Regions from separate parts of the Paraburkholderia sp. Ac-20342 genome, predicted to be linked through region 1. Evidence: predicted binding sites of a transcription regulator. Region 1 holds the regulator's gene; the other holds the start of a gene.
What was found. The regulator FNR, encoded in region 1, switches genes on or off when oxygen is low (the NO sensors DNR and NnrR bind a similar motif). The targets are predictions, from matches to a motif close to TTGATNNNNATCAA.
Positions count from the first base shown of each region.

Region 1 (15,391 bases):
TCTTGACGTAGCACTATCGCCCCTGATGTTCGTGCTCATTGTTGTACCGCTCCGGTGGTCGTGTCACGCTGAAATGCAGCCTGCTGATCGCATAGGCGCGCCATCTCGGCCAGAGAACAGCACGTTTAAACCTTGAACAGAGGTTTCCAGGACCGGAGCAGGTGGCGAAATGCCCGAGCCTGAGGGCTTAATGAGTGACCCTTCCGCCAAACAGCGCCAATATCCATCGTCGGCAACTCAGCGCTAATGTCGCGGCGGCTTATGCGACGTCCCTCTAGCGACCACGGTCTATACACCAGGTCAGAGAGAATCGTGACCCCGTGATTCACAGCAACCAGGCTGCGAACCGCCTCGATTGAACGGCTCTGTATGTGGACTTGTGGAGCAAGTCCGTAATGTCCCCAGTACCTGTTGACCGTTGCTATATGCCCATCCATGTCGAGCAGCAGAAATCTTTCTTTTGCAACGTCCTCAAGTGTGACGCGCTCGGCTGCCTGCAGCGGGTGGTCGGGTGCTGTCCAAAGGCGTCTCGGCGAGCGGAGAACGACCTCAAAGGTTAGTTCGTCGGCTGGCGCGACGTTCGATACTAACAGCAGCGCCAATTCCAATTTGTCGTGTATGAGAGCCTCTTCGATATCTTTGCGTGATCGCTCGACAACCTCGATATCCAGGTCTGAAAACCGCTGACGAAGCGATGTGACGAGCGACGGTAGGAGATATGCGGAGATCGTATCCGTCATCCCAACCTTGACGCGGCCAGATATCTGCACTGGAACTTCCTGCGCAGCTGACACGGCATCTTCAACCGAGCGGCTGGCTTGTTGCACATGGCGGAGAAATCTCTCTCCGGCGTCGCTTAGCCGTACGCCTTTTGCATGTCTTAAAAGAAGCTCTACTCCCAGGCTCTCCTCCAATTTTTGGAGCGCGATTGTCATGGACGACTGCGACACATTGCATAGGCTGGAAGATATCGAGATCTGACCCGTGTCGGCGACGGAGATGAAGTACTCGATCTGTCTAAGGGTGATATGAGTGCTCAAGGTGCAACCTCCAATGATCCTGGCGCGAACCCAATGAGGCCGACGACCGGTGTCACAGAAGAATACAACAAACGATATTGAAAAAAACGATATCAGGAGATTAGAAATATGAATTTGGCGATCAAATTGTGACTAGATAGGATTTCTTCGAAATAGCGAAGGAAGGGCAAGATGGAAGTAGAGGAAAAAAAAGGATATTGCACGCTGTGCAGATCGCGATGCGGCACGATAAACACCGTGAAGAACGATGTGCTGGTAAAGGTTCGTCCGGACCCGGACCATCCGACCGGCTCCGCAATGTGCATGAAGGGAAAGGCAGCACCTGAACTCGTGCATAGCCCTAATCGAAAGCTTTATCCGATGCGGCGCACAACGCCCAAAGGGGCGAGCGATCCAGGTTGGATGCGAATCACCTGGGAACAAGCTCTGACAGAGATTGCCGGAAAACTTCTCCAGTTCAAGCGGGAGAGTGGACCGGAGTCAATGGTGTTCGGTGTAAGCACGCCTAGCGGTACGCCAATGAGCGACAGCATTGACTGGGTGGAGCGATTCATCTGGTCTTATGGAAGTCCGAACATCTGCTACGCAACGGAAATATGCAACTGGCACAAAGACTTTGCGCATGCTTTTACATTTGGATGCGGACTTCCTACTGCAGATTATCAGTATGCTGATGTTATCGTCCTTTGGGGGACGAATCCGACCAACACATGGCTTGCTCAGGCCGATGCGATAGGACGTGGACGGCGCGCTGGTGCTTCGCTAGTCGTTGTAGATCCACGCCCGACGGAATTAGCGAAAGAGGCGAATGCATGGATGCGCGTGCGCCCGGGTACAGACGGCGCTCTTGCGCTCGGCATAGCCCGCCGAATGATTGAGATTGGCAATGTGGACTACGAGTTCGTAAAAAAATGGACGAACGGTCCCTTGCTCGTCCGGTCTGATAACGGAATGTTTCTTCGCGAACGGGACATTTCTCCGGGATCGTCTTCAAATCGTTACATGGCATGGAACGCTCTGAAGGGACGGGGAGTGCCGGTCGCTTCTGAACTTCAACAATCGCCAGGTGATCTCGCTATCACAGGGGCGTATGAAATACGAACAATCGATCCGAAGGGGCGGACAATTGTCGTCCAGTGCGTTCCGGCCTTTCAGATTTACAGGGACGCTCTGGAAAGTTATACGCCCGACGCAGTTGAGCAAATAACCGGGGTTGAGCCGGCTGTTTTGCTAACTGTTGCGGGCATGTTGAAACCAGGTAAAAGAATTGCATACCACTCCTGGTCGGGCGTGGCTCAGCATACGAACGCCACTCAAACCGAACGAGCAATCGCCACACTTTACGCGTTGACCGGAGCTTTCGACACGCGAGGGTCGAACCGTGTGCTCACCCAGCAGCCTTATAACAGGATAAATGCTTTCTCTTTGCTTGATCCGTTGCAGGCGGCCAAAGCGCTCGGCTTGGGCGATCGTCCTATTGGCCCTGCAGCGCACGGTTGGGTAACAGCTCGAGATGTTTATAAAGCCATTATCTGCCGAGAGCCCTACCAGGTTAGAGGGCTTTTTGCTTTTGGAACGAATATGCTCGCTTCGCACGCTGATGCGGATTCGGCGCACGAGGCGTTGAGTTCGTTGGAGTTCCACGTGCACTGTGACCTTTTCGAAACGCCAACGTCTCGGTATGCCGACATATTCCTTCCCGTGAACACACCGTGGGAACGAGAGGCGTTGCGTTTCGGCTTCGAGATCAATGACAGAGCGGTTGAGTTAATCCAGCTTCGGCAGCGGATGGTCTCTCCCAGAGGCGAGAGTCGGGGAGACTACGAAATTGTTTTCGACCTTGCAAAACGAATAGGGCTGGAAAAAGAATTTTATGAAGGCAATGTCGAAGCAGGCTGGAATCATATGCTTGCTCCGCTCGGATTAGACATCGGTACTCTCCGAGGAGTACCAGAAGGTGTTATACGGCCGTTGGTTCAGAATGAGCGAAAGTACACTTTTCCGACGGAAAACGGTTTGCGCGGATTTGATACGGAAACTCAGCGCATTGAACTCTATTCCGAAAAACTGTTGCGACATGGCTATCCAGCCGTGCCCACGTATGTCCCTCCTAATAAAAACCCGACACCAGAGAATAATGCGAACTATCCATTGACCGTTACTTCAATCAAAAATGGATACTACTGCCACAGTCAACATCGAAGCTTGGCTAGCCTTCGCCGGCGAGCACCGTATCCAGTCGTGGAGATAAGCGTTGAACTAGCTGAAGAGCGAAAAATCGTAGACGGAGATTGGGTAAAAATAAATTCTACTAATGGTTCAGCTCGTTTTCGTGCGCGTGTGATTAAAGCGTTAGCTCGTGATGTCATCGTCGCCGAGTATGGCTGGTGGCAATCATGCGACGAGATTGGCATGGAGGCAATGGCTGTTCGAGGGCCTGGGAACAGCAACTTCAACAAATTGGCGGACGGCACGGCCGGAGACCCTATCAGTGGTTCCTCGCCACTGCGAAGTATTCCTTGCAATATCGATCTTGATCCTTCGTATGACGTTATGCGAAGAGCGTGGCAAGGATTTCGCGATTTTTATGTGGCTTCAATCAAGGCAGAAGCAAGTGGGGTGCGGACGGTTACTTTAGCAGCCGTGGATGGCGGTTCTTTGCCGGACTATTTGCCAGGGCAACACATCACCGTGTCCGTTCCGTCGCTTGGCGAAGAGGGAACAACCCGGGCGTATTCTCTTGTCTGTCCGGCCGTCGAACCCGATCGGAAAACCTACAGTATTTCCGTGCGGCATCAACGCGGAACAGCTCGAAACGGGCAAGCCTTTGAAGGGGCAATGTCAAGCTACATCCATAACGTTCTCAAAGTTGGAGATCGCGTCTCTGTACGCTCACCAAGCGGCATCTTTACGTTGCCATTGACCTGCAGGCAACCGATTGTGCTCGTTGCGGGCGGAATAGGCATAACACCATTTATCTCCTACCTCGAGTCGGTCAAGGACTCCCCCGATGCGCCGGAGACGTTGCTCCTGTACGCAAACCTGAACAGTCGCACCCACGCTTACCGAGAGCGGGTGGCCGAACTAAAAGGGCACTTGTCGCAGTTCAGGGTGATTGATTGCTATAACCAGCCAGAAGGAGAAACGGCAGGCGTTGATTATGACCTTATGGGTTATTTGACAGCAAAAGACGTCGACGAAGACTTGATTCAAAGGCGAGCCAGATTTTATCTGTGTGGTCCCGATCGGATGATGGAGGCGTTTATTACAGGACTCACCGATCGCGGCGTTCCCTCCTTCGACATCTTCAAGGAGGCTTTCAAGTCGCCTTCCAAGCCTAACCTGGATGCGTCACAGCACTTCACTGTCCAATTTACTCGCTCAAATGTGTGCGCTGAGTGGTCCTCGGAGAAGGGGAGCTTACTATCTTTCGCAGAGAGCTTGGGAATCTCAATGCCCAGCGGGTGTCGAGTTGGACAATGTGAAAGCTGTGCGGTTCGTGTTGTGTCGGGGAAAGTTGACCACATGGGGGGGCATGGACCAGAGGAGGATGGTATGTGTTTCGCCTGTCAGGCTATACCGGCTAGCAAAATTGAGATTGAAGCCTAGCGAGAACCAATCATTGTCAGCAGGATGGTATGGACGATTCCAATCTATTTCCCTTAGCCATTGTAGGGAAAATCAGAAGAATGGCTTAAGGGGCGCGGCGTAGCTGTTTTCACATAATCAGATTATCAAATTGGAGATCGGAGGCAGTCATGGAGCAGATATCAGGCAGAGAATTAGCAGGGGATAGCCGGCAGAACACGGTTGGAACGCTAGAGGGGGTCGCCGCGGCTATGACTCGGTGGTCAGAAAGATGGTTTCCGGATGCGTATATCTTTGCTGCGATCGCAGTTATTGTTGTTGCGGTTGGAGCGATGGCGATTGGAGCGCCAGTTAAAACGGTTGGGCGCGCGTTCGGTGATGGCTTCTGGACGTTAATTCCTTTCACCATGCAAATGGTCATCGGCGCTATCTCTGGATACGTAGTCGCTGTTTCTCCTCCGGCAGCGAAAGTGATGAATCGACTGGCTCGTTTACCGAGAGGGCCACGTTCTGCCGTTGCATTTGTCGCATTCGTGAGTATCTCCACATCGCTCCTGAACTGGGCAATCAGCCTGATCTTTAGTGGTCTATTGGTCCGGGTTCTCGCGAGGCGCGAAGATTTGCGCATGGATTACCGGGCAGCGGGTGCTGCTGCTTACCTGGGCCTAGGAGCCACATGGGCTCTGGGCCTAAGTTCTTCTGCGGCCCAATTACAGGCGAATCCGGAAAGCCTTCCTAAGGGACTGCTCGCTATCACCGGCGTTATTCCATTTTCCGAAACAATTTTTCTTCCACAGTCGTTCTTGGTGGTTGCTGTTCTGACAATAATTTCAGTCCTAATCGCATACTTTTCAGCGCCAACAGGTGATCGGGTACGCACTGCAGTGGATATGGGCGTTGACGTTAGTGACCAGGAGACGCGGTTAAGCGCTCCGGTTCGACCTGGAGATCGGCTTGACCACTCGCCGGTTATTACAATCATGATCGTCCTGCTTGGAGCAGTCTGGATATGGCACGAGTTCACTACGAAAAACCCTATACTCGCGATCTCAAACCTGAACACCTACAACTTTGTCTTTTTGATGCTTGGGATGCTATTGAATTGGCGGCCCAAACGCTTCCTTAATGCGATTGCGAAATCTGTGCCATCTACGGCAGGCGTCCTTATCCAGTTCCCGCTTTACGGCGGAATAGCATTCATCCTCACCAAGGCTGCCGTCCCGTCGGGTGTACCACTGTCCGAGCACCTTGCGCACTTCTTTGTTGCGATTTCTTCTCACTCCAGCTTCTCAGCAGTCATGGGCTTGCACTCCGCAATATTGGGATTCTTCATCCCCTCAGGTGGCGGTAAATGGATAATCGAAGCCCCTTATGTAATCGAGACCGCAAAAGCTGTGCAGGTTCATCTGGGTTGGGCAGTCACGGTTTATAACGCCGCTGAAGCGCTTCCCAACCTCATCAACCCTTTTTGGATGCTGCCGCTTCTAGGAGTCTTAGGATTGCGCGCCAGAGACGTAATCGGTTTTACGTTTACGCAGTTGCTAGTGCATTTTCCCGTTGTTATCTTCCTTCTTTGGGCTCTGACTAGCACTCTTCAATATCATCCACCTTGGATGCCTTAGAAATCCGGAGAACATAATTGTCGAATTTTTCGACATTATTATTTTATATTGATATGTAACCTAAGCCAAATAGTATGTTATTGCGTCTGAGATGAGATGATTCATGGTAAAAAAATGAAGCAAGAATCTCTTTTGGAGGCCATGCAATCGCCTGGGGGGCTGAGCTGCACGGTAGAATCCCCTGGTGATTGCTATGGATAACTTATCGGTCTTATGCCAGATTCCGCCAATGTGCGTGGGGCAGTGGAATTGCGAAGGGGTTGTCAGCTATTTGTGCCGGCTGGCCAAAGCACATGCGGTTGCCGTCGATGATCTCGTCAACCGTCGCCATGCTCGGGATACGATTTCCGGAGATGGAGGCACTTTTCCTGGTGGAATCGTAGTGCCGCCGTTTCCCTGTTTGCGCGCGGACGTACGGAAAGGCTCGAAACGGCTCTGGCGAGAGTAACAGGACTGTCCGCGGTCCGTTACCTTTCGCTTGCGGCGCTCGTGTCAGTGCTGGACCTGGCTGGGTGGCAGCCGATGGGCCGCGTCATTGTCCCGAATGTTTGCGCGAGAGATCGTATCCGGCGGCGTTGCGCCCGATTCTTTGGGATGTCAGTGTCGTTACCGTATGCCCGCGGCATGCGATGCGGCTCGCTCGTTCGACCTGTGGCAGTCCGCCAGCGCGTCGCCTTGGACTATGGTGGCGACGGCAGGTGCCCGGGGTGTGCGCCAGATGCGGCAGTCTGGGCCTGTCATGTGTAAGTATCGGGGTTGAGCGAGTGACCGATGACGAAATGTGGGTGGCCGCTCAGACCGGGGAGATGATTGCAGCTCTTTCCGGCGGCGAGCGGTTTTCGGCTGATCGCGTCCAACAGGGCGTTCTCGCAATGGCCACTCGCATCGGGGACGGGCGTCCCTATCGCGCGGCGGCCGTCTGCGGTTTCAGTAAAGCGCGTCTGTTCGACTGGGTTCCGCAACCAGCTTCTTGAGCCGCGCATTCTCGTCCTGGAACTGCCTGAGTACGCGGACCTGGTTCGACTCCAGGCCCGCGTACTGCTTTTTTCATCGCTAATACGTCTGCTCGGATATCCCCAGCTGCCGGATCAGGTCCGCCACCGGCATGCCCAGCTCAGCCTGCTTGAGCGCCGCCACGATCTGCTCCACCGGGTACTGTTTGCGTTTCGTCGCCAATCTCCCGTGTCATGGGGAAAATTGCTCCGAAACACTAACACTCATTTCTGTCCAGGATTCCTGCAGCAGATCAATAAAGCGATAGTCGATTTTCCGCGTCAACTATCGCTTAATCCGTCAAACCCCTCACACAGCGGAACCCCGCATAAACATACTGATAATGCGGCTGAAACCAGTTGCGGAATTCCGGCCGCAGCATGCATGCCGCGGTACGCGCCGAGCCGCCTTTGAGCACGTAATGCTGTCCGTCGAAGAAGTTGGCCGAATAGCCGGGATAGAACGGAAACGCTTCGAAGCCGGGCAGTGCGTCGAATAACGTCGAGGTCCACTCCCAGCCATTGCCGAACTGACCTTCGACGCCGAACGTGCTGACGTTGTCCGGATGCGCGTCGACGGGTTGCGGGTCCCAACTGCGGAAGTCGAAATTGCCCGATGCCGCCAGCGGCGCGCCATGCGCGGCGCGCTGCCATTGCGCTTCGGTCGGCAGCGTCTTGCCGGCCCAGCGCGCATAGGCGCTCGCTTCGGCGTGACTGACGTAGACGGGCCAATCGAGCGGCAGCGGCACCTCGTCGAACATCGTGCGCAGCGTCCATTCGCCATGGTCGCTTCGCGCCGCGCGTTGCGACCAGCCGGCCGGATGGTCGATGCGCTCGGCTTCGCGCCACGCCCAGTCACGTGGCGACCACCACTTCGGCTCGCGATAACCGCCGTCCTCGATGAACCCGAGGAACGCGCCGTTCGTCACCATATGGCGGTCGACCTCGAACGCGGGCACCTCGACCTGTCTTGCGCCGAACTCGTTGTCCCAGCCGAAGCGGCCGGCCTCGCGCGTCATGCCGAGCACGGCGGTCCCGGCCGGCACGCTCACCATCGACGACAACGCCCCGCGCCGCTCGGGACGCGTCGCCACGGCCTCACGCAATGCGGTGTCCTTCTGCGCGAGCGGCAACTGATGGAACATGTACGCGAGCGTTTCGGCATGCATCAGACGATGCTCGATCGCGACGTTGAGCAACTGCTCTGCTGCCTCGCCGCGAGCCACGTCGCCGAGGTTGTCGAGCGCGTTGTCGATTTGCCGCCGCGCGCGTACCGCGTACTCGCGCACCGTATCGAGCGAGGGCCAGTCGCTCGGCTCGTCGGTCGGATAGCCGCCGCCGACCGGATCGATGCCGAATGCGAAAAGCTGGTCGAGTTCCGGCGCAAACGCGGGCAGATCGAACAGACGCCGGTCGAACAGATTGCGATCGAAGGCTTCGAGGTGGCCGATATAAAACACGATGCGATGACGTTCGCGGATCGGCCGCTCATAGAGGTGTTCGGGTTTGACGACGGCAAAGAGGGCGTCGGTGATTCGACGCGCGTCGATCAGGCGTTGCACGAGCGGGTGATGCGGAGCAGGGTCGCGATTCATTCGCCGGGTCTCCTAAGGCGGTCGAGCAGAGTTAGCGCAAGGCGCTCACTCCTGTCCCGCGCGAGCGGCTTGCCACGGGGGACGGTCCAAAAACTCTATCCGCTCGCAGGGCCCGTGCCAAGGTGAAAAGTGCGCGAAAAGCGCACGAAAAGCTGCGAGGAATACCGCTGGAAAAAGACGGCATACGGGCCCGTAAGCCCTTTCACGAGCGGGCCGACAGACGGCTCAAACCTGCCGCAGTCCTTCGATATCGACGATGCGAATGTGCTTGCCCTGCGTGTCGATGAGACCTTGCTTTTGAAATCTTGACAGGGTGCGGCTGACGGTTTCGAGCGTCATGCCGAGATAGCTTCCCATGTCCTCGCGCGTCATGCGCAGATTGAATTCGGCCCACGAATAGCCGCGCTGCGCATTGCGTTGCGATACGTCGAGCAGGAACGCGGCGACGCGTTCGTCGGCGGACAGCGAGCCGAGCACCATCATCTGCGCCGCCTCGCTGACGATCTGCGCGCCGAGCAGCTTGTGCATGCGTTCCTGCATCGAACTGATCTCGCGGCACAGCAGCTTCAGCGCGCTGTACGGCACGATGCAGACGCTGCTGTCTTCGAGCGCGACGGCACTGCACGCATGCACGTCCGCGCTGATGCCGTCGAGCCCGAGCGCTTCGCCGGCAAGGCGCAAGCCCGTGACCTGCTCGCGGCCGTCGCGATGAACCATCACCGTTTTCATCGAGCCCGAGCGCACCGCGTAGATGCTGTCGAAGTGGTCGCCGCTGCGATAGAGCGCTTCGCCGCGCTGCACGGAACGCGCCGAGCAGATCAGCGTTTCGAGCTTCGACAGCTCTTCCGGCGACAAGCCCTGCGGCATGCAGAGCTGCCGCATCGAGCAACTCGAGCAGCGCGCGGCGGTGCGTGCGGCTGGGGTCCGGCGGCTGCCGCGCGCGGGCGGCGCGCCGGTGGTGCGATCGGCCGTGCCGGTGGCGCGGGGTAGGGAACGGCTAGCAGCGGAAGAGGTCGGCATGGTCTGCGCGCGGTAAGCGTAAGGGTGAATCGATTGTCCCATCCGTCTTTGCACGGGCCGGGTGGCAAAGTGACGCGTGGGCTGAGTGGGCATTCTGCGAAGCCTGCGCGTTCACTCCGGAGCGGGACGATGAGCCGCCGGGGATTGTGCCGGTGGGTTCTCTGCCGGCGGACACGGCGGCCCGGTTGCCGCCAGGCATCGCGTTGTATGCGGTGCCCGGCGCATGCTGCAACAACTCAGGCGGATTCCTTCCCGGTGCCCGCGGCGGACGGAATCAGCAGCACCGGCAGCGTAGCCTGACGCACGCAGCGCTCGGCGACGCTGCCGAGAATCAGCCGCTGGAAGCCGCGCCGGCCATGCGTGCCCATCACGAGCAGATCGGCGCCGAATTCTTCCGCGGCCTTCAGCACGATATCCGACACATCGCCGAGCGATGACGCCTCGGAAACCGCCGGCTCGCCTCGCACACCCTGGTCGGCCATGGCCTTCGAGAATTCCGCGCGAAGCTCCTGGCCTTCCTCGATCAGCCGGTTGCGCAGAATGGACGGATCGTAGCCGGGCGCCTCGAAATACATCGGCGTGTTTTCGACGACATAGAACGGCCGCAAAACCGCGCCATTGGATTTGGCCAGATCGAGCGCTGCTTCGAACGCACGGCGCGAGGTATTGCTGCCGTCGACCGCGACGAGAATGCGTGTGTACATATCGACTCCGCTTCTGAGAAATGCATTTGCCGCAACCGCTGTGCAACAAACGTTGCAGCGGCCGGGCTCCTCGGTCTTTTATACCAACGAAGCTTAGATGATTGCCGGAAAAGATGCACTCGACCAGGATGTAAATCAAACATTTGCCAAATTTCGCGGCTCAGTCGCTGTGCGACGAGCGTTGCGGCGGCAAGCGCGGGCGATCCCCGGGAAAATACAGGGCGCATAAGTTTTCTCAAGGCGTCACAGGGTTGGCCTTACAATCAGACCATATTCAGACAAGTAGCCCAGTCCGCTGATGAACGATCGTAAAACCAGGGGCTTGCCCGACCAGATTTACGGCGACATTCTCAATCGCATTCTCGAAGGCGAGTACAAGGAAGGCGAGAGATTGCCGACCGAGCATGCGCTCGCCGAGCGTTTCGCGACCTCGCGGCCGACGGTGCGCGAGGCGCTGGCGCGGCTGCGGGCGGACGGCATCATTACGACGCGGCATGGCTCGGGCACGACCGTCGCGCGGCGGCCCGATCCGGACGTGCGCCGCTTCGCGCCGCTCGAAACGCTGTCCGATATCCGCCGCTGCTACGAATTCCGCATCGTGACCGAGGCGGGCGCGGCCGCGCAGGCCGCGCTGAAGGCCGATGCCGAGGACATCGCGGCGATCGAGCAGGCGTGGGACGAACTGGAGCGCATCATCGAAGCCCAGGGGATCGGCGCGAAGGACGACTTCATGTTTCATGTGGCGGTCGCGCGCGCCTCGAAGAACCCGTTTTTCATCACGGTCATGTCGTTTATCGAGGAGCAGATCGTGTTCAGCATGAACCTGTCGCGCAATCTGTCGCTCGTGAAAACGGTGGAGCGGCAGCGGCTCGTGCAGGCCGAGCATATGGCCGTGCTCGATGCGATTCGCCGCAGGGACGCGGCTGCCGCCGAGGCGGCGATGCGCGCGCATCTCGAGAACGCTCTCGAACGGATGTTCGGTTCCTGAGTCGGCGCGCATGCCGCCGGATTGGGTGTCGCGGTGGTCAAGCCACAGCCGGGTTGTTGTCAGGCTGCGAATCGGTGCCACAAACCGGGCTTGGAGTCGGATCGAGAGTCGGGCTTGGAATCGGGCGGAGAGTCGGAGCCGTCGATCAGACGGCGATCAGGGCTGCAAACCGTGACCGTCAAACGGTGTCCATAAACCGGGCCGCGCTCGAATTCGCTTCAGCCGGCGATCAGGCTGCCGCCGCGACCGGTCCGAACAATGCGGTAAGGGTCTTTTCGCTCACTGCAACGTTGAGTGCCACGGCGCGCTCGACGCCGATCTGCATCGGCTCGCCGAGCCGGCTGATGTCGAGGCCGGCGCGGCGCAACATCCGTTCGATCGGTGTGGTTGTCACCGTGACGTAACGTGAGATGCCCATGCGCTGCGCGAAGCGCATGACTTCCTGGATCGCGCGGATCGTCATGTCCGTGAAGCCGAACGACTGTTCCTCGCCGCCGGTTTCGATCGCCCAGCGGCTCAATTCCCATATATGCCGGCCGACCGGCGCGGCCGCGCCGTGCAGCAGCTGCGGGAAGGTGTCCTTCAGCATATTGGGCCCTTCCGTCGGCATCAGGCGCCAACAGCCGCGCAACTGTTCGTTTTCTCCCTGAATCAGCATATAGTGCGGCCCGAGCGCATCGTAGCCGTCGATCTCCATGCCGGCGATGGTCGGGATTTCCCAGCCTAGCCGGCCGTGAAATACCCGGGCCCGCAGGCGGTACATCTCGTTGATGACCTCGTTGTCGAATTCCTGCCGCATTCCAATCCGGATCGTTGTCTGCATGACGTTCTCCTGAACGTGTTGGGGGTTACCAGTACGCAGGAAAACTTATGCATTTTGGGTCGTTCTGCCACCTACCTACCTGGATAGGTGTGGATGCTTATCGGGTCACGCAGAATTCGGACACGTATCCACACTCAACCTACAAGGCTCAAAAATGGAACTCCTCGATAGTCACTGGCAACCGCAAACCCATCTCCAGCCGCGCTCGGCGGACGTTTCCTCGGCAGTGGATCGCGTGCTGATCATTGCCTATCGCAAGAAGAAAAAGGAAAGCCAGCGCCGTTTCTGGGCTCGTTTCGGCGTCACGCAGTCGCGCGGCAGCCGCTTCGAGTCGGGCGCGGAGATTCCGGCACCGGTGTCGATTCTGCTGGGCCTGTATTTCATGAAGACGGTGTCCGACGCCGACCTCGGCCGCGCCGAACGCGTGATGTACAGCCGCGACGCCGCCGCGTTGCTCAACCCGGGTCAATAAGCCCGAGCTGCGCCGCAATCACGGCCGCCGCGCGCCGCGAATTCACACCGAATTTCGTCCTGATGTTCTTCATGTGGAAGTTCACCACGGCTTCCGAACAGTTCAGGATGTGGGATATCTCCCAGGTGGATTTGCCGCGCGCGGTCCATTTCAGGCATTCGCGCTCGCGCGGCGTGAGCTTGGGCAGCAACGTCTGGGCATGCGTATTCAGATGCCGCTGACTCGTGTCGATCACGAGATCGCGCAATAACACCAGGTTCGGCAGCACGGCGTTGAGATCGCGCCGGAATTCCTCGGATGGATTGCTGTCGTTGACGAAGCACATCATGCCGGCTTCCTGGTTCGGCCCATGAATCGGCAGCGACACACCGGAGCGCAGGCCGTACGAGCGAGCTTCCTCGTAAAGCGCCTGCTGCGCCGTGGTCGAGAAAAGGTCCGGCGTCCAGATCAGCGGCGCGACGCGCGACAGGCAATGCGCGACCGTCGGGTCGATATGAACCATTCCCGTATCGTCATACGTCTGCCGCCACGCGGGCGCGTAGGTGCTGCGCAGGTAGGCATCTTCCAGACGCATGGTGGGGCGCGGCAGCATGGCGATCAGAATCCTGTCGAAGCCCCACGTCTCGGCAAGGCCCGCGATCGCGCCGAACCATTCCGCCTCGTCGGCGGCGTCCAGTAGCGGAGCCATTTGCTCGATAAAATGTAGCGTCAATTTTGACTCTCTCAGGCTCGCAAACAACCTATTTGCGGTTAACGGCGGGCCGGTATTCCGCGTCCACCTGTTTTATCCACATAATCTAACACTAAAAGGTGAATTCTCGACGCGACGGAACCACAGCCATGAGACGGACAGTGCCCGTAGTGTCGCGAAAAAACATGCGTATTAAATTTTTAGACCATGCCGGGTTCATAGTCTATTGAAAATGCTCATTACGAAAAATAAAGAAATTTAATGCGTGTTATTGACAAAATTATTGCGGCTTCCTTTTGATTAATCGCAATTATCCAGCTTATTCGGGAGGCGGCTTAATTCGGCAGGGTTGCTGCTGTCCCGAAAAAGAGCCGCGATGACGCGCGAGGCGTCGCGCAGGCGCTATTGTCATACGAAATGGACAATTCGCACCTTGCCGTTGACATGGCTCGGACGGGAGACCGGCCTTGCTTCCGGCGGACCAGGTTGTTTGACATCGTCGCGATGCCGGTGCTACCGTCGAATCCCCCGTCCCGCCTGCCTGCGTGAACGATCATGAACGAAGCTCCGCTCCATGACAGCGAGTTCGCCGCGTCGGTGATGGCCGTGCCGCCGCTCGCGCGCCGCGCCGACTACACGCTCGACCCCGAACAGAATCTCGCGCTGATCCGCCATATCGAGGCCGGCGGTGTGCGTACGCTGCTGTACGGCGGCAACGCGAATCTCTATCACACCGCCGTCAGCGAATATCGTGAGCTGCTGGACCTGCTCGCCGATGCCGCGAGCCCCGCTACGCGCGTGATCCCGGCGATCGGCCCCGACTACGGCAAGATGCTCGATCAGGCGCGCATTCTCGCGCAAACGCGCTACCGGACCGCAATGGTGCTGCCGCCTGGCGGCTTCACGACCGCCGAGGGCGTCGAGACGGGACTCGCGCGGATCGCGGACACGGCGGCCATGCCGCTCACGGTCTACATCAAGAGCGAAAACTACGTGGACGTCGACGCGCTCGCGCGGCTCGTCGAGCGCGGTACGCTGTGCGCCATCAAATACGCGATCGTGCGCGACGATCCCGCGCACGATCCTTATCTGCAAAGGCTGCTGCGCAGCGTGCCGGCCGCGAAGATCATCTCGGGCATGGGCGAGCGGCCGGCGCTCGTGCATCTGCGCGAGTTCGGCCTTGCCGCATGGACCACCGGTTCCGGCTGCATCGCGCCGCGCATGGTGATGGCGCTGCTACAGGCGGCGCGTCATGAGTGTGGCAACGAACGGAGCAACGAGCGACGTCATGAGCGAAGCAGCGAGCGGAATAACGAACGAAGCAACGAACGAAGCAATGAACGCAGCAACGGCGGCGACCCCGCGCAACCTCTGTACGACGCGTTTCTGCCGCTCGAAACGCTGCGCGACGAAATCTCGTTGATCCGCGTGCTGCACGACGCGGTCACGTTGTCGGGCATCGCGAACATGGGGCCGCTTCTGCCGCTGCTCAGTTCGACGCCGCCCGGGCATCATACGAAGATCGCGCAGGCCGCGCACATGCTGCTTGCGCGCGAGCGCGAATTCGCGCACACCCACCCGAATCTTTCTCACACTCAGGTATCCGCATGACCGACAACAGCCGCCGCTATCCCGATGCTTCCATCCGCGTGTTCGACCCGCGCTTCAAGTCGCTGATTGTCACGGCCGCGTCGGTCGAGTGTCTGTATCAGGGCGCGCGCTGGTCGGAAGGGCCCGTGTGGTTCGGCGACGGCCGCTATCTGCTGTGGAGCGACATCCCCAACGACCGCATCCTGCGCTGGGACGAAACGACCGGCGCCGTCAGCACGTTCCGGCAATCGTCGAATAACGCGAAC
Region 1 is NZ_JAAGPQ010000002.1:100,714-116,104, reverse strand. Features, by position in the region: gene G3N58_RS01305 (LysR family transcriptional regulator) at 126-1,040, opposite strand; gene G3N58_RS01300 (molybdopterin-dependent oxidoreductase) at 1,212-4,649, shown strand; gene G3N58_RS01295 (TIGR00366 family protein) at 4,799-6,250, shown strand; gene G3N58_RS33940 (hypothetical protein) at 7,015-7,224, shown strand; partial or broken gene G3N58_RS01285 (transposase) at 7,205-7,426, opposite strand; gene G3N58_RS01280 (SUMF1/EgtB/PvdO family nonheme iron enzyme) at 7,536-8,837, opposite strand; gene fnr (fumarate/nitrate reduction transcriptional regulator Fnr) at 9,063-9,857, opposite strand; gene G3N58_RS01270 (universal stress protein) at 10,094-10,561, opposite strand; gene G3N58_RS01265 (FCD domain-containing protein) at 10,860-11,549, shown strand; gene G3N58_RS01260 (acyl-homoserine-lactone synthase) at 11,779-12,372, opposite strand; gene G3N58_RS01255 (XRE family transcriptional regulator) at 12,527-12,844, shown strand; gene G3N58_RS01250 (LuxR family transcriptional regulator) at 12,828-13,532, opposite strand; gene G3N58_RS01245 (dihydrodipicolinate synthase family protein) at 14,091-15,146, shown strand; gene G3N58_RS01240 (SMP-30/gluconolactonase/LRE family protein) at 15,143-15,391, shown strand, end outside.

Region 2 (15,391 bases), on a different contig from region 1:
GCGATAGCGTTCCGCGATCTGTTCGAACGAAGGCGCGAGGAAGGGTGCGTCGCGGGTATGGCAGAACATGCAATGTTGTTGATTGACGAGAGCGGTCGGCTCGGACTGCGCGCGCGCTGCGCCATTTGCTGTCAGTAATGCCGCAAACAGGATCGCGGTAAGAAATTGCGGGGAAGCGGCATTCACGACACACACTCCACGAAAGGTTTCAGGATCAGTGTAGGGTGCGGGACGCCGTTACGATTGACGCACGTCAAGCCGATGTTTTTTCACTGGTTCGCGGATGCATTTGCAGTTGAGGTACCCGTGCTCACGTGCAAATGGTGTTTCCGTGGAGTGAACGACGAATGGCGAACGGCGTCGGTGGTGCACCTGACGCGGCCTTTGCAACTACACCCGGGCGAGGCCGTCCATATCAAGAATTCTGATCTGCTTGCCGTGCGTGTCGATCAGCCTGGCTTTCTGGAACTTCGACATCATGCGGCTGACGGTTTCGAGTTTTAAACCGAGGTAGCTGCCGATTTCTTCGCGCGTCATACGCAGGTGAAACTCGGCCGGCGAGTAGCCGCGTGATTTGAGCTTGCTCGACATATTCAGCAGAAACGTTGCAACGCGCTGGTCAGCGGACATCGTGCCGAGCAGCATCATGAGTGTCGCCTCGCGCACGATCTCGCCGCCCATCAGTCGATGCACATGCTGCTGCACTGCCTTGACGTCGCGGCACATGGTTTCGAGAAGATGGAACGGGATGATGCAGACCTTGCTGTCCTCGATGGCTGGCGCGTCGCAACTGTGCTGCCCTGAACAGATACCGTCGAGGCCGAGCACATCGCCGGCCAGATGAAACCCCGTGACATGTTCGCGGCCGTCACGATGCATTACGACCGTTTTGAAGGAGCCGGCCCGAACGGCATAGATGTTCTGGAACGAGTCCCCCGCGCGGAACAGCGATTCCCCGCTTCTTATCGTGCGCGATGGGCAGATCAGCGCTTCGATCCGTTCGGTCTCGGCCGGTGTCAGGCCTTCTGGCAGGCAGAACGCGTGCATCGCGCAAGCCGAGCAATTGGCGCCCGAGCGCTTCGGGGCTGGCGTTGCAGCACCAGCGGTTCGCGGCGAGGGCAATGAGGCTTGCGCGACGATCCGGGCTTCGGAAAAGTCGACAACGTCAGACATGATGTGCTCCAGGATAATGAAGGCCACGTGTGCAGCGCTCGTGGGTAATCTGCCTGATCGTGTTGCAGGCGAGATCGAATTCACTCGTTTTGTCGAAGAAATACTGCGCGCCGTTGGCGAGGCACGCCTGACGGAAACCGTTGTCCGAATGGTTCGTCAGCACAATCGTGATCACCGGGGACCGGCTTTGCGCGAGACCACGCAACAGCTCCATACCGGTGCCGCCGGTCAGATGCAGATCCATCACCACAAGGTCCGCGCTCGTGCGCTCGATGCCGTCAAGCGCGGGGAGGGGTTCTTCGGCAACGCCCACGATCTGCACACCCTTGATCGTAGCGAAGTGCGCTGCCATGCGTTTCCTGATTGAAATCGTGTCCTCGACGAGGAACACGCGCAAGGTTGGCAGTGACGAGCTTGAGTTCATGGCTCGCAGTATCGGCCGCTCTATCTCAAAATAAAATCGGCGGCGAACGAGCTTGAGGTAGGGGAGTGCGAAGCTCGTGTAGGGAATTTCCTACGCGCGCCTCGCGACAGCGGAGTGGGGGCGCGAGCGGCGAGGGCCAGGACGGCGGAGCGGGCGTCGCGATAAAGGTGCTGTGACCTCGTTAGATGTCCTCGTCGTCCCCAAGCAGTTTGTGACGCGTGGCGTAGCGCACCAGCGCGGCTTCGTGCGGCATCTGCATTTTCTCGAGGATACGGGTTTTATAGGTACTCACTGTTTTGCTGCTGACACACAGTTCGGTGGCAATCTCAGTGAGCGTTTGCCCTGTGGCGATGCGGCGGAACACATCGAATTCCCGGTCGGACAGGCGCTGATGAGGCAGCGTGTCGGCGGGATCGTTCAGGCTCTGCGCAAAGCGTTCAGCCATGGCGAGGCTGACATAGACTCCGCCGCCGGCCACCTTGGTGACCGCCGAAACCAGTTCGGCGCTGGCGCTTTCCTTGGTGAGATATCCCGACGCACCAGCCTTGAAGGCTCGCACGGCGTACTGTTGCTCTGCGTGCATGGTGAGCACAAGAATGCGCAGCGCCGGTAGCTCATCCCTGATCTGCTTGATCAACTCGACGCCGTTGCGCCCCGGCATTGACAGGTCCAGCACGAGCACCTCGGCCGGATGCGAGCGAGCTAACGCAATCGTGCTGACGCCGTCGCTGGCTTCACCGACCACTTCGAAGCTTTTTGCGTTCTGCAGGATATGTCGCAGACCATCGCGCACAAGCGCGTGGTCGTCGGCAATCAGCACTCGAATCATGTTTGGCTCTCCTGCAGTTGGACGGCCGCGGTTGGAAAGGTGACGACCAGAACGAAGCCTTTGCCGTTGGAAGTGTGAATCTCGACCGTGCCGCCCAGCATGTACGCACGTTCACGGATGCCGAGCAAGCCAAAGGATTTTTCCGCGGACGGCGTCGATGCGGTGGCACCGCGACCGTTGTCCGCGACCTGCACGACGCAGGCATCGGCCTGGATGCGCACCGTGAGTGTGACGACGGTGGCCTCCGCATGGCGGGCCACATTGGTCAATGCCTCCTGGACGATACGGAACAGCGTGGTCGCGCCTGCCGGCGCGAAATGCATGTCACCGACGTCGATGTCGCGGTTCACATCGATGCCATAGCGGTTCGTGAAGTCGTTGGCGAGCCATTCGATCGCCGGAATCAGACCGAGGTCGTCGAGCATGACCGGGCGCAGATCGGCGGCGATGCGGCGTACCGACGCAACGGTCACGTCGATGAGCCGCCGCATGCCCCGCAGTTGCTGCAGAAGCTCGGGTTCCGCCGTGCTTTCCAGCGCCTGTTCGACTGCGGAAAGGTCCATTTTCAGCGCGGTCAACTGCTGTCCGAGGTCGTCATGCAATTCGCGGGCAATGCGGGTTTTTTCTTCCTCGCGAACTTTCTGCAAATTGGCTGAGAGTTCGCGCAGTTCCTCGCGCGATTTACGCTGCGCATCCTCCGCTTTCACGCGCTCGGTGATGTCGCGCAGCATCACCGTATAAAGCTTGTTATCGCCGTCGCGAACCTGGGAAATCGACGCCTCGATCGGAAACTCTTCACCGTTGCTGCGCAGGCCGAACAGCACGCGCTGCTGCTTGCCCATCTGCCGCTCGGACACTCCCGTCACGCCGAACTGTTCGACATGCCGCGCGTGCGTCGCGCGAAAACGCTCCGGAATGAAGCGCGAGAGCGAGGCGCCGAGCGCCTCCTCCGCACTGCAGCCGAACACATGTTCGGCCATGGGATTGAAGATGATGATGTTTTGCCGTTCGTCGACAGTGATGATGGCTTCCATCGATGAGCGGATGATCCCCATCAAGCGTGCCGCGTTGGCGCTGGACAGATTGCGTGCCTCGTTTGTCGCTGTGTAGGCACCGTGTGTGTGTGCGATCAGAAAGGCCGCGACGGCGAAGAGACAGGCAGCCGCGATGCACGCTATCAGCAAGCTGTTTTCCCTGAGCGGGGCTTCGCGCAGCGACAGGTCCACCGTCCAGCGCCATATTTCCAGCGCGAGCACGAGCGCGACGGCAAAGGCGAGCGCTCCGACAAACGCAGGACGTCGCACAAGCGCGGCGACTCGCGCCCGCGGTGATGAGCCGGACATGAAGGGCGTTTTACCGTAATGGGGCATGCGCGCCTCTTTGGGTGAAAGACAATCCGCGGTGCCGGTCGATGTTGGGCGCGGAGTGGGTCACAATGCCACGATGTTTCCCGCTTCGGTTGCGTTCAGCCTTCGCCCCGTGTGCCGCGTGCGCCGCCCATTTTGCGCGAATCGCACGGATCATGCCAGTGTCCCGATGGGCGGCGAGGTGTGGCGATCCCGCGTGCGCAGGATCTGGACGAGGGGCGAAGCGCCTCGATGTGCGGGGTGCTTTGAATTGGAGCGGGCGGCCCGGCCTGCGTAAAGTACGCTGCGGGTGAGCGTGCGGAGTACAGGTTCAATGCGACATCAACACGGGCACGGTCATCGACTTCAGGATCGTGCGGGTTGCCCCGCCCATCAGCAGTTCCTGCCAGCGTGAGTGGCCATAGGCGCCCATCACGAGCAGATCCGCGCCGAGAGCGTCCGCCTCGGAGAGCAACGTGTCGCCGATCGGGCCACCTGAGCTCGCATCGACGTCCCTGATCTCGACACGGATGCCGTGCCGCGCGATCACCGTCGCGATGTCGGTGCCCGGAATGCGCGCGCCCGGTTCGCCGCGGCCTCCGTTCACGGCGACGATCGTGGTGAGCCGGGCGGTGCGCATGAACGGCAGTGCATCGTGGACGGCGCGAGTGGCTTCGCGGCTACCGTCCCAGCAGACCATTACGTGGTCGCCGGGGGAAGTGACGCGGGTGGCATGCGGCACCAGCAGCACCGGTCGGACAGCGGACATGACGAGGTTTTCGGGGAAATAGTCGCCGACGTACGATTCCGGATCGTGCGGGTCATCCTGGCTGGCAATCACCAGATCGGCGTAACGGCCTAGAAGCGGCACCGCCAGATTGGCTGGATCATCGACGGCGATCCACTCACCCGCGATCTCCGCGCGGCGCAACTCCGCGTGAAACAGACGCTCGATCGCCCCGCGCCGTTCGGCACGCAACTGTTCATGCGCGGTGTAGTAGTCGGCGGTTCCGTCCATTACGTACAGCGAGCGCGGATCGGGACTGAACACGGCAAATACACCGGTTAGATGGGCGCCGAAGTGCTTCGCGAGGTGCAATGCCATTTCGAGCCGTGGATGCACGCGCTGGCTCGTGTCCAGGTGAACGACGATGGTTTTGTAGCTCATTGCAAAGCTCCAGAAGTAGGTGAGTGGCGCACGAACGCGTGATCTGAGTCTATGAGCGGGCGAGTCCGCCGCGTTGATTCAGATCAATGGTGCGGTGGTAGGCGCGACTGATGTCGAAGCTCGTCGGCCGAGGTGACCCTCGGTCGCTGCGCGAGATGCGCGAACCTGCGGACAAGCGCGCCGCCTTTTCATGCAGGGCCGCTGTCCCGCTCTTCCCGATGCGGGCGGCACGCTTCTGGCCGCCCGGCAATCGCTGACTAGTGGTCCCGCCGCGTCGAGAATGTGTTGTAGATGACTCGAGGGTCATGCTGCCCCTTGTAGACATCCGGTGCGCTCCGATCGAGCCCGAGCAGCGTGTAGACGGCATTCTGTGCCGAGCGCACCGAGTATTCGACGGTGAACACGACGTCGTCCGGCAGTTCGCAGAACTGTCCGATAAAAGCGACGTTGCGCCAGCCTTCGGGCACCACGGCGGGCCGGTCGCCGCGGCTGCGTGGCAGGAACTGGCTGGTAATGAACGGCATCATGCACGGGATGCAGTTGGCGTGTTCGAGAATGCGGGCCGCCTCTGCGTCCGTCTTCACATGACCGAGAATTTCCGTGAGGATTTCACGGCCGGTGCAGGCGGACATGGGTTTGTTGACGAAATTTCCAGACTGATCGACGCGCAAGCCATAGCCCCAGAACACCTGTACGTCCGCCGGCTGACCGATGAAATGCGGCTGATGCGGCAAGACGATCGAGGCGAGCCAGTTCGACTCGGGAAAAGTAATCAGGCCGCCCTCGCCGGGGACATTGCCGGTCAGGTCGCGGATCAGCCGGAACAACGTCGGTTCGCGCAGTGTCACGGTGAACGAGAGCCACTTCGACGCGTCGATATGATCGGCGAAGACCGACGGGTGGCCGAATTCAGGCCGGCCGGCCGCGATGTTTTTCCACAGGCTCCAGGCGCCCGTCGCCTCGACCGTATCTAGCGACGCGGGACGGTCCATTCCGCCCACGCTGGACGCGTCGGTCATCGAGCCGAGCGTGACGATCACTCTGTCGGCGGCACCGACCGGCACCTCGAAGCGTCGCGCCGCACGTTCGCAAACAAGGCCGCTCACACGATTCAGCGGGCCGGTCTCGTCGAACTGCAGATCGGTGACGCGGGTGTCCGCCTGGAACTGGACGCCGTGCGCGTCCAGCCAGCGGCACAGCGGCCGGACCATCGAGTCGTACTGGTTGTAGACCGTGCGCATGATGCCGTGCAACTGGTTGAGGCCCGCGGACATATGCGCAAAACGCAGCAGATACCGGCGGAATTCGGCGGCGCAATGCCATGGCTGGAACGCGAAGGTCGTGCACCACATCAGCCAGAAATTGGTCTCGAAGAACGATGCGTCGAAGTGATCGGCAATCCGGCTGTTGCCGAGCATGATTTCCGGTTCGATCGCCAGGCGGCCCAGCGTCATCAAATGCTTTTCGGCGAGTCCGCAAGTGGGCGCGTTTTCGCGTTTGCCGTCTCTCACGAGCCGCGAACTGGACGAGGTACGGATAGTCTCGTTCCAGTCGAAGATCTCCTGCGTCACGTTCCTGCTGTCATCCAGGGTCGGAATCGATGAGAAGAGATCGTAAGTGCATAGATATTTGCTCTCCAGCATGCGGCCGCCGCGCACGATGCAGCCACTTTCCGCATTGCCCGCCCCGTCCAGGCTGCCGCCGGGTTTGTCGAGCGCTTCGAAAATGAGGATGTCGCAGCCGCGCACGTGGCCGTCGCGGATCAGGAAGGCGGCAGCGGCCAGCGAGGCAATGCCGCCGCCGACAAGATAGAACCTGCCGACCTCTGCGGTGCTGCTGCCGAGGTCGTCGCGCCGCGTTTGTGCATGAATGGGGGCGGAGTTTTGCATGTTGTTTTCCTTTTCATGTTCGCCGCAATCGGAGTGCGAGCGCACCACCTTCGCATCTGGAGGAGCGTTGGCCCAACATACGCGTGGTGTCGGTATTTCGATTGAGTTGGATCAAACAACGTTTGCTGAGACGCCGCCGTGCACTTCCACCCGTCGCCTGTCGTTTCGGCGCGGCTTCGGCGTATCTCGCCACTTTGCCACCCTGTGATTCATATCAAAGTTGCCGGACGCTTCTCCCATACGATGGTTCGGCATATGCGTCATCAATCTGGTTAAACGAAACATCAGGAGCGAGTCATGGCGCTTTGCGGAAATGTTAGTGACGGTAATTGGTCGGTGTCGGTGGAGACGCATCAGGCCATGGGCGGTTACGACTGCTCGATCCAGCTTAGCCACACCACACCGGAAGGCACATTCACTCACAAGTTCACTCACAGCAGCATTTTTCCGAGTGAACGCGAGGCTGTACTCGCCGGGTTTCGCGAAGGCATGACCTGGGTGCAACTCAAGATGTCGAAGACGCTATCGGTGTCGTTGGGTGTAGACGGGATGTAGATGGGGTAGGGGCGGAAGCCCGCTTCGGTCTCAAGCCCGCCGGTCCGCGTGCAGCTTGATACAGATCAATTGGGGCAGGTCGAAGTCTTCTATTCTCGATTGCAACAACCGGTCAGGTGCGGAGCTTCAAGGCTGACGGTCACCGTTCCAATCAGAAATTCACCGTGCCGCGCGGCCGCGCACCCACCCGGCACCAGGAGAGAAACAATGGATCAGCCGCATGGCATTTTGAGCGGTGCTCAAGCGCAACCTTCTGGCGTGTCCCAGGCCCGCAGCCGGAAGTTGGGCCTGCCGCTGCTCACGGGAGTCGTCATTGCATCGATGATCGGCGGGGGCGCATTCAATCTGCCGCAAAACATGGCGCAAGGCGTGGGGCTTGCTGCAGTGGTGATCGCGTGGGTCATTACGCTGATCGGCATGTTCTTTTTATCGAACACGTTTCGCACGCTGGCCGACAAACGGCCGGATCTGAAGGCCGGCATCTACTCGTATGCGAAAGAAGGCTTCGGTCCGCTGGCTGGTTTCGAAATGGCATGGGGATACTGGCTGTCGGCCGCGTTCGGCAACGTCGCGTTTGCGGTGTTGTTCATGCAGACCGTGGGCTATTTTTTCCCGATCTTCAAGAGCGGTAATAACTGGCCGTCAATCATTGGCGCGTCGCTGCTGATCTGGGTGATGAATTTCGTCGTGCTGTCCGGTGTGAAGCGGGCAGCGATCCTGAACGTGATTTCGAGCGTGCTGAATATCGGCACCATTGCGGTTGCCCTGTGCGCGATGGCGGTGGCGATCAAGGGCGGGATGTTCTCGTATGACTTCTGGGGGCAGCAGCAACATCTGGGCAGCCTGCTCGGCCAGGTCAAGAGCACGATGCTCGTCACGCTATGGGTTTTTATCGGCATCGAGGGTGCTGTCGTCGTTTCGGATCGCGCGGACAAGGCGTCGCAGGTGGGTGTCGCAACGTTTCTCGGCCTGCTCGTCTGCACCGTGCTGTACTTCCTGTTGTCTGCGTTACCTTTCGGCGTGATGCATCAGGCGCAGCTCGCGGGGCTCGCATCGCCGTCCGCCGCCTACGTGCTGAAAGCGGCGGTCGGAGATTGGGGCGCGGTCTTTATTTCGGTGGCACTGATGTTGTCGCTGCTGAGCTGCTGGCTCGCGTGGACGATTCTGGTCGCCGAGTTGCCGTATGAAGGCGCGAAGGATGGCGTATTTCCGAAGTTTCTGGCGCGCGAAAACCGCCGCCACGCCGCCGCGCCGTCGCTGTGGATTTCGAGCGCCACGATGCAGCTCGCGGTGTTCGTCGTGCTTTTTGCCCATGACGCATGGAACTGGTTGATCTCGATCACCGGCGTCATGATTCTGCCGCCTTACCTCGCCAGCACCGCGTTCCTATGGCGCTATGCGTTGCAATCGAAGTACGAGGCGAGTGCGGGCGAAACCGTTCGCGAGTCGATCTGGACCGGTGTGCTGGGGACGGTCTATGCGGTCTGGCTGCTTTACGCGGCCGGCCCGCAGTTCGTTCTGATGTCGACCATTCTTTTTGCCATCGGATTCCCAGTGTTCTGGTGGGCCCGGCGCGAGCACGCACCCACTGAACCGGTTTTCACTCGCCGGGAAATCGTCGTCGCCGTGATTCTGACCGCCGTGGCGATTGCCGCGCTGGTGCTGTTCGCTCGCGGCACGGTCAAGCTGAGCTGAACCGTTCGGCGTGGACGCCGAACCCTGTTCCATTGCGGTATTTTCATCAGGAATCACGATGCCATACGACCAGATGTTTGGTTTCCTGTTTTGTTGCGCGATGCCACTGCCGCCGACATTGCCGTCTTCGCGGCTGCAGCGCATTGTCGATGAACTCGGCCGGCTCGGTTACGGCACGACGATCACCGCCGAACCCGCCGAGGCCTGTTCCGCTATCCGCAGCGACGCGTCAACGGGATGCATCGTTGTCGAATGGTCGCTGAGTGAACCGGAAAGTGACGTCGAGTCGTTTGTCCGGTTCGTGCGCGAGCGCGGCCTGGATGTGCCGGTCTTCATTCTGGTGGAGCGTCATCTGCTGGAAGAAATTCCTGTGGCGGTGCTCGGTCAGGTGACGGGCTACATCTTCATCGAGGAAGACACGCCGGAATTCGTTGCGCGCAATCTGGTGAGTCATTTGCACAGCTACGCCGATTCGCTCAAGACGCCGTTCTTCGGCGCGATGGTGGACTACGCGGAGCAGGCCAATCAGATGTGGACCTGCCCGGGCCACAACGGCGGGGTGTTTTATCAGAAGAGCCCGATTGGCCGCGCGTTCGTCAAGCATCTGGGCGAAGCCGTATTCCGCAATGACCTGGATAACTCGGTCGTCGAACTGGGCGATCTGCTTGTGCATGAAGGCCCGGCACTGGCGGCGCAAAAGGCTGCCGCGCGCATATTCGGCGCGGAACGGACGTATTTCGTGCTCAACGGGACCTCGACGTCGAACAAGATCGCGTTGACCGCACTGGTAGCGCCGGGCGACCTCGTGCTGTTCGACCGCAACAACCACAAGGCCGCCCATCACGGTGCGCTGTTGCTGGGCGGCGGCATCCCGATCTATCTGCCGACCACGCGCAACGCACACGGCATGATCGGGCCGATCGATTTCGATGCGCTCGACGAAAGGTGCGTTCGCGACAGCATCCGGCGTAACCCGTTGATCAAGGACCCGCACGCCTGGCAGCGCGAAAGGCCGTTTCGCGTCGCGATCATCGAACAATGCACCTATGACGGCACGATCTACGACGCGCAAATGCTCATCGAGAAAATCGGGCGGCTGTGCGAGTACATTCTGTTCGACGAAGCATGGGCCGGATTCATGAAATTTCACCCGTTGTTCAAAGGTCACTTCGCAATGGGTCTCGAAGGACTGGATGCGTCCGCTCCCGGCATTATCGCCACGCAATCGACGCACAAACAACTGGCGGGTTTTTCGCAGGCATCGCAGATTCACGTCAAGGATGAGCACCTGGATGGACAGCGCAGACAGGTGAGCCATCGGCGCTTCAATGAAATGTTCATGCAGCATGCGTCGACCTCGCCGTTCTACCCGCTGTTCGCATCGCTCGACGTTGGTGCGCAGATGATGCGCGGCCGTTCAGGCGAAGTGCTGTGGGATGACACCATTCGGCTCGGCATTGAAATGCGCAAGAAGATTCGCGCGCTGCGCCGCGAGTACGAAACCACTGAAACCGATTCGGCGCGGCAATGGTTCTTCGATCCGTTCGTGCCGGATGTGGTCCAGTTCGAGAATCGGACCGAGCGTTGGGAAGACGTGCCAACCGAACGGCTGGCCGCGAGTGCGGACTGCTGGGAACTGGTCCCGGGGCAGAAGTGGCACGGTTTTGGCCCGCTGGCGGCGGGCTATGCGATGACCGACCCGAACAAGCTGACGTTGCTCACGCCCGGCTTCGATCGTGGCACTGGTGAATACGCAGAGCATGGCATTCCGGCGGCGGTGCTCGCCGAGTTCCTACGCGAAGTGCGGATCGTGCCCGAGAAGAACGATCTGAACAGCATTCTGTTTCTACTGACACCTGGGCTGGAATCGTCGAAGGCCGGCACGCTGCTTTCCGCGCTGGTACGGTTCAAGCAACTGCACGACGACAACGCGTTGCTCGACGATGTCATCCCATCTTTTGTCGCGGCCCATCGCAAGCGTTACGCCGGTGTCGGGCTGCGTGATCTTTGCGCGCAGATGCACGGCTTTTATCGCGAGCATAACGTCAGCCGTCTGCAGCGGGAGCAGTTTCGCGCGTCGCATTTCCCCCAGGCCGCCATGCTGCCGCAGGAGGCGATGCACGAACTCGTGCGCAATAACGTCGAGCTGTTGCCGATCGAGCACATCGGCGGCCGGATCGCAGCCACGCTCGCACTGGTCTATCCGCCTGGCATCGGCGTGATTGTGCCAGGCGAACGATATGACGAAAAGGCGTTGCCGATGCTCGACTACTTCCGGATGTTCGAGGAAGGCGGCAACCGTTTTCCCGGCTTCGAAAATGAGATTCAGGGCATCTATCGCAAGACGGAAAGCGATGGAAGCACGCGGCTTTATACGTACGTCGTAATCGAGCAATCTACTTCCAGGGGGTAACGATGGCTTCAGGCGTTCATTCGGAGGCCGGCAGGCTGCGCACGGTCATGGTTTGCAGTCCCGGGCTCGCGCATCGGCGCTTGACGCCAGCGAATCGCGAAGCGTTGCTGTTCGACGATGTGATCTGGGTCGACCGGGCAATCGAGGATCACAAGGTATTCACCGGTGTGCTGCGCGAACGGGGCGTCGAGGTACTGGAATTCCACCACCTGCTCGCCGAAACGTGTCTGAATCCGGTGGCACGCGACTGGATTCTGGACCGGCGCATCGTTGAAGAAGAAGTCGGAACAGGCATGCTGCGTGAGTTGCGGCTGTGGCTCGAAGAGATGCCCGCGCAGCAACTGGCTGACGTGCTGATTGGCGGGGTGGCGAAGGCTGAACTGCCGTTCGACGCTCGCGGGCTGTTCGGCGGCTATCTCGAGCGCTCGGACTTTGTGATCCAGCCGCTCGTCAATCTGATATTCCAGCGTGATCCGAGCGCGTGGGTGTATGGCGGCGTCACGCTGCATCCGATGTTCTGGGCCGCGCGGCGGAAAGAGACCTTGCTTCTTGCCGCCGTGTATGCCTTCCATCCGCGCTTTGCCGGCGAGGTCAAGACATGGTGGGGCGGTCCCGAGACGAGCTATGGCGTCGAGACGCTCGAAGGCGGCGACGTGATGCCGATCGGCGGAGGCATCGTGCTGATCGGCATGGGGGAGCGCTCGAGTCCGCAGGCGGTCACGCAGGTCGCACGCGCCTTGTTTGCCGGTCACGGCGCCAAAAGGGTGATCGCCTGCCAGTTGCCGAAAGCGCGCGCGTCCATGCATCTGGACACGGTGTTTTCGTTTATCGACGTCGACTTCGTCAGCATTTATCCGGACGTCGCGGATGCCATCCGGTGCACCAGCCTTTATCCCGGAGATGAACCCGGCGAGATTCGCTACGAACGTCATGAGGAAAAATTTCTTGCTGTCGTGGCGAAGGCATTGGGTCTCGGCTCGCTGCGCGTATTGACTATCGGCGGCGACACCTATGAAGCAGAACGCGAGCAATGGGATGACGGCAATAACGTGCTGGCACTCGATCGCCGGGTGGTGCTCGCCTACGACCGCAATACCTGCACTAACCGGAAGATGCGCCAGGCCGGTGTCGAGGTCATCGAAATCCCCGGTGGCGAGCTTGGGCGAGGCCGAGGCGGTACCCACTGCCTGAGCTGTCCGATCGAGCGGGACGCTATCCCTCTCTGACGCGCTCCGGAAATGACCGACTAACGGAAATCATCATGTTCAACGTACATAACCGAAGCTACCTCACGCTGATCGAATACACACCGCGCCAGATCCGCTACCTGCTCGACCTGTCGAGAGATCTGAAGCGGGCGAAATATGCCGGTACGGAAACGCCGCGCCTGAACGGCAAGAATATCGCGCTGATTTTCGAAAAGACGTCGACGCGCACTCGTTGCGCGTTCGAAGTCGCCGCGCACGATCAGGGGGCTCACGTGACCTATATCGATCCGGCAGGTTCGCAGATCGGACATAAGGAATCGATGAAGGATACGGCTCGCGTGCTGGGCCGCATGTACGACGCGATCGAATATCGGGGATATGGCCAGGAGATCGTCGAGGAACTCGCGAAATATGCGGGGGTGCCGGTCTACAACGGTCTGACCGACGAATTCCATCCGACGCAGATGCTGGCCGACATGCTGACGATGCACGAACACAGTGATAAGCCTTTGCATCAGATCAGCTATTGTTACATTGGCGACGCGCGCAACAATACCGGCAATTCGCTGATGATCGTGGGTGCGAAACTCGGCATGGATGTCCGCCTGTGCGCGCCGCGTCGTCTGTGGCCGCACGACGAACTGATAGAACAGTGCCGCGCCATCGCGGCCACCACCGGCGCGCGTCTCACCTTGACTGAAAAGCCCGGCGAAGCGGTGAGGGGCGCGGACTTCATCTATACGGATGTGTGGGTATCGATGGGGGAGCCGTTCGAGAAATGGGGCGAGCGGATCAACGAACTTTTACCGTACCAGGTTAATGCAGCACTGCTGGCCTCGACTGGTAACCCGCGGGTGAAATTCATGCACTGCCTGCCGGCGTTTCATGATGCACACACTGAAATTGGCAGGCAGATCGCGGAGCAGTACGGACTGTCCAATGGCGTCGAGGTCACGGACGAGGTATTCGAATCCGATGCGTCGATCGTCTTTGATCAGGCTGAAAACCGGCTGCATACCATCAAGGCGATCCTGGTCGCCACGTTGGCCGGATAAAGGGGCGACTCATGCGCATCGTCGTCGCTCTCGGCGGGAACGCACTGCTCAAACGCGGTGAGGCGGTCAGTGCCGACGCGCAGCAACGCAACGTACAAACCGCGGCGGCACAGCTGGCAGCGCTGACCGGCTCGAACGACCTGGTGATCGTGCATGGCAGCGGGCCGCAGGTGGGCCTGCTGGCGGTGCAAAACGAGAGTACGCCGCGCGCCGCGCGCTTTCCGCTCGATGTGCTGGATGCGGAAACCGAAGGGATGATCGGCTACATGATCGAACTGGAACTGCGCAACCGGCTGCCTGCCAAGCGCGCTTGCGCAACATTGCTGACCATGGTGGAAGTGGGCGCGACCGATCCTGCTTTCGATCACCCGGACAAGCCGATCGGCTCGATACTCACGCAAAGCGCTGCGGCGACGGTCGCCCGCGAAACCGGCTGGACGGTCGCGCCGGATGGTGCGGACTGGCGCCGCGTCGTGCCCAGTCCGAAGCCGCTGCGTTTTCTCGAGATCCAGCCGGTGCGTACGTTGCTCGCGGACGGCACGATCGTGATTTGCGCGGGCGGCGGCGGCATTCCCGTCGTCGTCGAGCCGGGCGGCCGCTACCGCGGTGTCGAAGCGGTGGTCGACAAGGACCGCAGCGCCGCCTTGCTGGCGCGCGAAATCGATGCCGATCTGTTCGTGATTGCAACCGACGTAAGCGGCGTTTATCTCGACTGGGGCACGTCGGCGGCAAGGCTGATACATCGCGCGAATCCGGAAGCACTCGAGGACATGGGCTTCGCCGCCGGGTCGATGGGGCCGAAGGTGGAAGCTGCCTGCGAGTTTGCGAGGCTTACCGGACGCCGTGCTGTGATCGGGGCGTTAGCCGATATCGAGCAATTGGTTGCCGGGATGACGGGCACGTCGATTCGGAGTGGTCAGGCAGGGATCGAAGCGGGCGAGCCCGTCGGACCGGAAGCGCGATGTGGCCAACAATAAGGCCAACACGATGGGCCGGGCACTCGGGTGTCTGCAAACAATCCGTGATGAACGAAGAACTATCCGGGGCGCCGCGCTATCGGCCGTCGATTTGCGCGGCGCCGTTTCGCGAGGGCAGCGACGGCACCGAAGTCGAACCGCTGTCCAGATCCGAACAGGATGCGCTGCTCGCGGTATCGCAGCTCGTGAGTGTCCGGCGGCACACCGTGCTCTATCTTGCGCAAGCTGGCGGGCTACGCATAGAGGCGTGCGTGGCCGTCGTCAGAAGCAGCGCGACAGCAGGCATGCACGAGCGTTAGCTACTCAGGACGACGTGGCCAGCATGGCCAGCGTAATTATCAGCATGACTCCTGTCGCCAGCCAGCCCAGCCCGCGCAGCCAGCTCCGGGCGATGAACCGCCCCATGATGTCGGCTCTGGAAACGATCAGCATCATGACGAACATCACCGGGACGGCGACGATGCCGTTCAGTACCGCGCTCCAGTACAAGGCCTTGATCGGATTGATCGAGGTGAAATTGACGATCATGCCGATCAACGTGGCAATCGCAATCGTTGCATAAAAAGCTTTGGCTTCCTGCACCTTGCGGGTGAAGCCGACCGGCCAGTCGCGCGCTTCACCGATCGCATAGGCGGCGGATCCCGCGAGCACGGGGACCG
Region 2 is NZ_JAAGPQ010000041.1:35,926-51,316, forward strand. Features, by position in the region: gene G3N58_RS18510 (cytochrome C) at 1-150, opposite strand, end outside; gene G3N58_RS18515 (helix-turn-helix domain-containing protein) at 391-1,200, opposite strand; gene G3N58_RS18520 (response regulator transcription factor) at 1,166-1,597, opposite strand; gene G3N58_RS18525 (response regulator transcription factor) at 1,779-2,426, opposite strand; gene G3N58_RS18530 (PAS domain-containing sensor histidine kinase) at 2,423-3,796, opposite strand; gene G3N58_RS18535 (universal stress protein) at 4,104-4,940, opposite strand; gene G3N58_RS18540 (oleate hydratase) at 5,198-6,829, opposite strand; gene G3N58_RS18545 (UDP-glucose 4-epimerase) at 7,127-7,384, shown strand; gene G3N58_RS18550 (basic amino acid/polyamine antiporter) at 7,592-9,079, shown strand; gene speC (ornithine decarboxylase) at 9,138-11,492, shown strand; gene G3N58_RS18560 (arginine deiminase) at 11,495-12,718, shown strand; gene G3N58_RS18565 (ornithine carbamoyltransferase) at 12,751-13,755, shown strand; gene G3N58_RS18570 (carbamate kinase) at 13,767-14,732, shown strand; gene G3N58_RS18575 (hypothetical protein) at 14,780-15,031, shown strand; gene G3N58_RS18580 (divalent metal cation transporter) at 15,036-15,391, opposite strand, start outside.
Region 2: a site for FNR is predicted at 6,931-6,944, ahead of G3N58_RS18540 (oleate hydratase). Genes of this name have one in related genera too.